3 regions of the Kitasatospora sp. NPDC048662 genome follow, and region 3 is predicted to be linked to each of the others. Evidence: riboswitches for the same ligand, from Rfam matches in the RefSeq annotation. Region 3 holds a riboswitch; each other region holds the start of a gene.
The links. A riboswitch is a leader RNA that binds a small molecule or an ion and turns the genes downstream of it on or off. The one in region 3 is predicted to bind cyclic di-AMP.
Positions count from the first base shown of each region.

Region 1: linked by a shared signal. The riboswitch ahead of ACZ6R9_RS18460 (transglycosylase family protein) and the one ahead of ACZ6R9_RS20485 (M23 family metallopeptidase) in region 3 are both predicted to bind cyclic di-AMP.
Region 2: linked by a shared signal. The riboswitch ahead of ACZ6R9_RS08775 (LysM peptidoglycan-binding domain-containing protein) and the one ahead of ACZ6R9_RS20485 (M23 family metallopeptidase) in region 3 are both predicted to bind cyclic di-AMP.

Region 1 covers NZ_JBVJHA010000006.1:74,756-77,009, reverse strand. The annotation lists gene ACZ6R9_RS18465 (CapA family protein) at 1-259, shown strand, start outside; gene ACZ6R9_RS18460 (transglycosylase family protein) at 282-1,433, opposite strand; cyclic di-AMP (ydaO/yuaA leader) riboswitch at 1,437-1,606, opposite strand; gene ACZ6R9_RS18455 (MFS transporter) at 2,062-2,254, shown strand, end outside.
Region 2 covers NZ_JBVJHA010000002.1:622,469-624,722, forward strand. The annotation lists gene eno (phosphopyruvate hydratase) at 1-412, opposite strand, end outside; gene ACZ6R9_RS08775 (LysM peptidoglycan-binding domain-containing protein) at 665-1,333, opposite strand; cyclic di-AMP (ydaO/yuaA leader) riboswitch at 1,337-1,520, opposite strand; gene ACZ6R9_RS08780 (cytochrome P450 family protein) at 1,768-2,254, opposite strand, start outside.
Region 3 covers NZ_JBVJHA010000007.1:44,879-47,132, forward strand. The annotation lists gene ACZ6R9_RS20475 (PP2C family protein-serine/threonine phosphatase) at 1-326, shown strand, start outside; gene ACZ6R9_RS20480 (hypothetical protein) at 714-908, shown strand; cyclic di-AMP (ydaO/yuaA leader) riboswitch at 1,281-1,434, shown strand; gene ACZ6R9_RS20485 (M23 family metallopeptidase) at 1,440-2,254, shown strand, end outside.

The DNA.
Region 1 (2,254 bases), on a different contig from region 3:
GCTCGGAAACACCTATGTGGCGTACGGCTTCGGCAACTTCCTCTGGTACGGCACCTCGAACTACACCGCCTCCGACGAGACCGGCGTCACGACGCTCACCATCAGCACCGACGGACGGGTCACCGGCGAAACGTTCACCCCCGCCCACATCGACGGGCGGGGCGTGCCCGTTCCGCAGACCGGCGGCGCGGCGAAGGCCGCCCAGCAACGCCGCGACGGCCTGCGCGGCTGCACCGGACTGGCCGCCGTCCCGAAGTGACGGCGGCCGGGCCGGGCGGCCGTCAGCCCAGGTTCAGCACCTGGCCCGGGTGGATCAGGTCCGGGTTCTCGCCCACCACCTGCTGGTTGCTCTGGTAGAGACCGGTCCAGCCGCCGTTCAGCTCGTGGGTGCGGGCGATCTTCGCCAGCGTGTCACCCGGGCCGACGGTGTACGGCTGCGGGGACGGGGTCGTGGCGGACGGGGTTTCGGTGGACGGGGGTACGGGCGCGTTGCCGGGGGCGGAGGTGCTCGGGGACGGCGGGGTGGTGGGCTGATCCGGGGTGGACGGTGTGGGCTGCTGGTTGCCGCCGTTGCCCTTGCCGTCCTGGCCCTGGCCCTGGTTGGTGCCGTTGCCGGTCTCGGCGCTGTTGCCGTTCTGGTCGCCGGTGGGCGTGGTGGGGTTCGTGCTCGGAGTGGTGCTCGGGTTGGTGCTCGGGTCGGTCGAAGGGGCCGGGGCAGTCGGAGCGGTCGGAGCAGCCGGGACGGTCCGGCCGTCCGGGGTGGCGGTCGGAGCCGGTGTGGCCGCAGGCGGCTGGGGGCGCGTCAGCTGGATGTAGCGCTCGTACAGGCTCTGGTGGCTGGTCCAGAACCAGCCGCCGTTCTTCTCGTACCAGTACACGTGGTACACCGGGTCGTAGCCGGGCAGGCCGGAGAACACCGGAGTGGCGTTCCGCGGCGCGACGGTGCCGTCCGAGGCGGTGTTGACGGCCGCGATGCCGCGGGCGCCGCGCAGCGAACCCGCCTCGTCCGCCGAGTCGTTGTCGTCCACCACACCGGGGGCGCTGACCGTGCGCAGGCCCGCCGAGTCCGCGCAGGAGGCCCAGGGCTGCGGGCCTTCGGTGGCCAGGATGCGTTCGGCGACCGCGATCTGCTGGCTGCGGGTGGCCCCGCTGGGCAGCTCGGCGTACTGGGTGCCGCCGTAGTCGAGCCAGCGCTGGGCGGTGATCTGGAGGCCGCCGTACACGCCGTTGCCCGGGTCGGAACTCCAGTTGCCGCCGCTCTCGCAGTCGGCGACCCGGTCCCAGACCGTGCTCGGTGCGGCCTGCGCACTTGTCACGGCGAGCAGCGGCAGCGCGAGGCCGACGCCGGCTACGCCGGCTGCGGCGATCGCCCGCTCGGCTGCCTTCTCCGCCTGGCTCTGCCGACGATGGCGCCCGGAACCCGTGAAGAGCATGCCCGATCCTCTCCGCACGCCTGCGAGGTGAGCTGTCGGGTTCGGACCGGGAGGAAGGCCCGGCCGCCGCGTACCGGTCGGAGCCGGTGCGGGCGGCTTCACCCCTAGCCGTGGGGGACGGCGACGTACCTGGTTCCCCCGTCCCTGTCCAAGGGTTGTGGTGGTCGACCCGGCAACGCGGCGGACAGGGTTCGGCGTTGCCGCGCGTGGGGCCCGGCGGTGCGGGCCGGATCGAGCCTAATCACTCGAACGGAGTAATCACAAGCTCATCGCGCCTATGTCACGGCCGAGTTGCGTCAGCCCGGTGGTCGGGCAGCCGGGCAGCCGGGCAGCCGGGCGGGCGGTCGGTCGGGCGATGGGGTGGTCGGTCGGTCGGGCGATGGGGTGATCGGGTGGTCGGCTGCGAAAGTCTGGCCGATCGGTGGGATTGGGGGAGCGGGTGGAGGGGAAGGCGGACAGCCCCGCTTGGGCGGTTGGGTGTCGAGGGTTCCTCAAGTGGCTTGAAAAGCAAGGCAGTTGAGCGAAATCTGCGCATTGGGGGCGTTGTGGATAAATCGCGCGACAGCCACTTCGGCGGCTTCCTACCATCGCGGTGATCGCTGTTCCCCGACCCGCTGTGGAGGTGCCCATGGCTGTGCTGATTCCTGAAGTGCTCCGGGTGGAGCGTCAGTTCGCCCGTCTGTTCGTCGGTCAGTCGTTGTCCGTCCTGGGCGACAGGGTGTCGTTCGTGGCGCTGCCGTTCGCCGTGCTGTCGATCGGCGGGTCGGCCGCCGATGTCGGCCTGGTGGCTGCGGCCGGCCTGCTGCCGATGCTGGTGTTCG
Region 2 (2,254 bases), on a different contig from region 3:
TCGGGCCGCCCAGGTAGCGGAACAGCGGCAGGTCGCTGGCCTCGGAGGCGGCGTGCGCGACGGCGAGCGAGACGCCGAGGATGGCGTTGGCGCCGAGCGAGGACTTGTCCGGGGTGGCGTCCAGGTCGAGCATGGCCTGGTCGATCAGGCGCTGCTCGGTGGCGTCGTAGCCGACCAGCTCCGGGCCGATCTGCTCGATGACGGCGAGGACGGCCTTCTCGACGCCCTTGCCGAAGTAGCGGTTCTTGTCGCCGTCGCGGAGCTCCAGCGCCTCGAAGGCGCCGGTGGAGGCACCCGACGGGACAGCCGCACGACCGGTGCTGCCGTCGTCGAGACCGACCTCGACCTCGACCGTGGGGTTGCCGCGGGAGTCGAGGATCTCACGGGCTACGACGACATCAATGGACGGCACGAGGCATCTCCTAGCGGAAGCGGATGTGTGGTCGTTACGCCCAGAGCCTAGCCGCAGACATGCCTGCGGCCACGCGCGGCCGGGCGTCGTCTCACCGTGTGGCCCGGCTACTCACTGGTAGTTCACCTGTTTGCCCGTCGGCGGTGCGCCCCGGGCGGCGCGAACTGCTGTGCGCACGCCCGGAGCGGACGGATCGTCAGGCGAACCGGGGGACCGTTCGACCGCCGGGCCGGAGTCGGCCGACCCGCGCCGTCACAGCGCCAGCACCTGCCCGGGCATGATCACATCGGGGTCGGCGCCGATCACCGCGCGGTTCGCCGTGAACAGCTGCTCCCAGCCGCCGGAGACGTTCCGTGCGGCGGCGATCCCGGAGAGCGTGTCGCCCTCCTGCACGGTGTACTTCCCGGCGCCGGTCTGCGCCGGCGCGGCGGCCGGGGCGCCCTGCTTCGGAGCCTTGGACTGCTGCTGCGTCTTCGACTGCTTCTGCTTGGGCGCGGACGAGCGCGGCTGCGAACGAGAGGCGGTGTCCTCGGAGCTGTCGCCGCCCCGGGACAGGCCGGCCTTGATCGAGCAGGACGGCCAGGCGCCGGGCCCCTGGGAGGCGAGCACCCGCTCGGCCACCGCGATCTGCTCGGTGCGGGTGGCCTGGTCGGCGCGGGGGGCGTACTCGGCGCCGCCGTAGGCGCGCCAGGTGGAGGAGGAGAACTGCAGGCCGCCGTAGTACCCGTTTCCGGTGTTGATGCTCCAGTCCCCGCCGCTCTCGCACTGGGCCACCTGGTCCCAGGTGTCGGCGGGTGCGGCTGCCGCTCCGGTGGCGGACAGCAGGGGCAGGGCCAGGCCCACGGAGGCGACGCCTGCGGCGGCGACGACCTTCTCGGCCTTGGTGCTACGGCGGTGACGTCCAGTACCGGCGAACAGCATGGGACTTCCTCTCCGCACGCCTACGAGGTGAGCTGTCGGGTTCGGACCGGGAGGCTGGCCCGGCCGCCTGGGACTCCGGACGCGGTTGCGTCCGCTCCCCGGCGGCTTCACCCCAAGCCGTTGGGACTACGGCGTTCACACCTGGTTCCCCCGCTCCTGTCCGATTCCTGGTCGGTGTCCCGAGAGCGCGGCGGACAGGACTCGGCGTGCCGCGTTCGGGGCCCGCAGCTGCGGGCAAATCGGAGAGTAAGCAGAGCTGACGAGCAATCACAAGCTCATATCACCGGTATCACGTCGAAATTACGGACCTCCACTTCTCGTGCACAAACCGTCCATATATGTCCGATTCGCCCGGGGTGGGGGCGCATCACGCGCCCCCACCGGGTCCACGGAGGGTCACGTGCGGGGGCTGGGCGGCGGCGGTCGAAACCGGGTCAGCGGGGCGTGAAGGAGACCGGGAGTTCACGCAGCCCGCGCATGATCAGCCCACCCCGCCAACGGAGTTCGGCCGGATCGGCGGCCAGCTGGAGATCCGGCAGCCGGGTCAGCAGTGTGCCGATCGCGCGCTGCCCTTCGAGCCGGGCCAGCGGCGCGCCGATGCAGTAGTGGATGCCGTGACCGAAACCGAGGTGCGGATTGTCCGAGCGGGCCAGATCCAGGGTGTTCTCCTCGGAGAACCGGGCCGGGTCGCGGTCCGCCGCCGCCAGCACCACCAGCACCGGGTCGCCCACCGGGATGTCCACCCCGCCGATGCTCAGCGGCCGGGTGGCGAACCGCCAGGTCGCCAGCTCCACCGGCCCGTCGTAGCGCAGGAGTTCCTCGATGCCGGTCTCCAGCAGGCCCGACTCGCCGCGCGCCAGCGACTCCTGGAGCAGGGTGCGCTGAACAGGGTTGCGAAGTAGGGCAAATGCCCCATTACCG
Region 3 (2,254 bases):
CCGGCATGCACCGCCTCGCCGGGGCCGGGTACTGGGAGGTCAAGGAGGCCGAGGGCCCGCTGCTCGGCATCTACGACGAGGCCAAGTTCGAAGGGGTGCGCGGCACCCTCGGCCCCGGCGACCTCCTGATGCTGTGCACCGACGGCATGGTGGAGATCCCCGGCCGCGACCTCACCGAGGGCATGGACCGGCTGATGGGCGAGGCCGACCGGCTGGTCGCCACCGCCCCCGGGGCGGTCCGGTCCGGCGCCGCGGTCCGGCTGATCGACACCGTCGCCAAGCACGTCAACGACGACCGCGCGGTGCTGCTGATCTGGCGCCGCTGAACTCCCGTCAGGTGCAGACTCGGTGAGCGCGGAGTGTCCACGGAGTGTCAAACCCGGGCGATGATCTTCGGCCAATTCCGGTACGCCGCCCGGGCCGGGCGCCGATGCCGGATCTGCCTGCCGGTTTGCCGCGCCGGCCAGCACCGACCGCCGCCCGCCGACGGGTTGTCAGAACCAGTCCGCTATCGTCGCGGTCGGCGAAAATCAGTCCTGCCAGGCGGGTTCGGGCACCGAGCGACCGGGCAAGTCCTTTACGCACTCAGCACGAGAGACCACACTGAGTCCGGATGGAGTGGTGGGGACACGGGGGGCAGGGGCCGGTTTCCGCCTGGGAGCCAACGCCGGCTTCCACCGAACCCCCGCCATGAATCGAGGAAGTGAGTCCCGGTGGCCTTCTCCGTCTCCGCGCTTGTCCTGTTCGGCATCATCGTCGCGATCTTCATTCGCAACAAGCAGCTGAAGACCGGGCACGCCATCGTCGCCGCCCTGTTCGGCTTCATGCTCAGCCAGTCGACCATGGCCGGCCCGATCCAGCAGTTCCTCACCTCGGTCTCCAAGGCCATCGCGTCGATCGCGGGCTGACGGCCTGTCGGCTCCCCGGCGGCACGCCACGACGGGCGGGATGCACCCCCGCGCCGTCCATTCGGCCTGCCCGCGGGTGACCAGGCTCACCCGCGACGTCACGCCAGGTCCGCGCCCGAACGCGCACGGTGGCCGAAGTCGCCCACCGTGCGGGGTTCGTACGCGCACCGTCATGATCCCGTACGCGCACCGCAGTGGCGGTGTCGGCACAGCGTGACCTGGTGGATCGTCAGCCCCTTCCCGATCCCGGGAGCGGGGCCGATCGGCGTTTGCCAGCCTCACGGGCCGTGGGATTTGCTTCCTCCGCAGCCCGGCCAGTGACCGGGCGGGCCACCGGACGGAACGCCTAGTCCTGCCGTCGTCCGGTGCCGACCAGATACCACGCCACGGCAGGAGCGGGGGAACCACAGGTAAGTCGCCGGGCCCGGGAACAACCGGGAACGGCTCGGGGTGAAGCCGCAGTTCCGCGGCCGGGCAACTCTCGCCCGAACCCGACAGCTCACCTCGCAGGCGTCGGAGAGGAACGCCTTCATGTCCGCTCAGGGCAAGCACCGCAAGCCGCGCCTGGCCACCATCGCCCGGATCGCCATCGCCACCGGTGTGGCCGGCGCCGCGATCGGCCTCCCGGTCACCGCCGCCTCCGCGCACACCTCCACCGACCAGGCCGGCAGCCGCCCGGCCACGGTCACGGCGGAGGCCACCCCCGTCGCCGACGCCGCCGCCCCGCACAGCTACCGGGTCGCCTCCGGCGACACCCTGTCCAAGATCGCTGCCGCGCAGCACGTCGACGGCGGCTGGGAGAAGCTGTACCAGGACAACCGTTCCGTGGTCGGCGGCAACCCCGACCTGATCTTCCCCGGCCAGAAGCTGGCGATCAACGGTCAGGCCGCCGCCCCCGCGAAGGCCCCGGCCGCCAAGTCCACCTCCACGGACACCGCCGCCGCGCCGAAGGCCGCCGTCAAGCCGGCCGACACCACCAAGCCGGCCGCCACCGGCACCGTCAAGTCGGCCACCACCGGCACCGTCAAGGCCCAGCCCGTGCCCCCGGCCCCGGCCGCCACCGCGGTCACCGCCGTCCCGGCCGCCGCGAGCACCAGCGCGTCCGCCACCTACGTCGCCCCCGCGCCGGGCAAGGTCACCACCGGTTACAAGGTCGCCGGCTCCAACTGGGCCTCCGGCTACCACACCGGCATCGACTTCCCGGTCGCCACCGGCACCAGCCTCAAGGCCGTCGCCGCGGGCACCGTGGTCTCCGCAGGCAACGGCGGCGCCTACGGCAACCAGGTCATCATCAAGCTGGCCGACGGCAAGTACGCCCAGTACGCCCACCTGTCCTCGATCTCCGT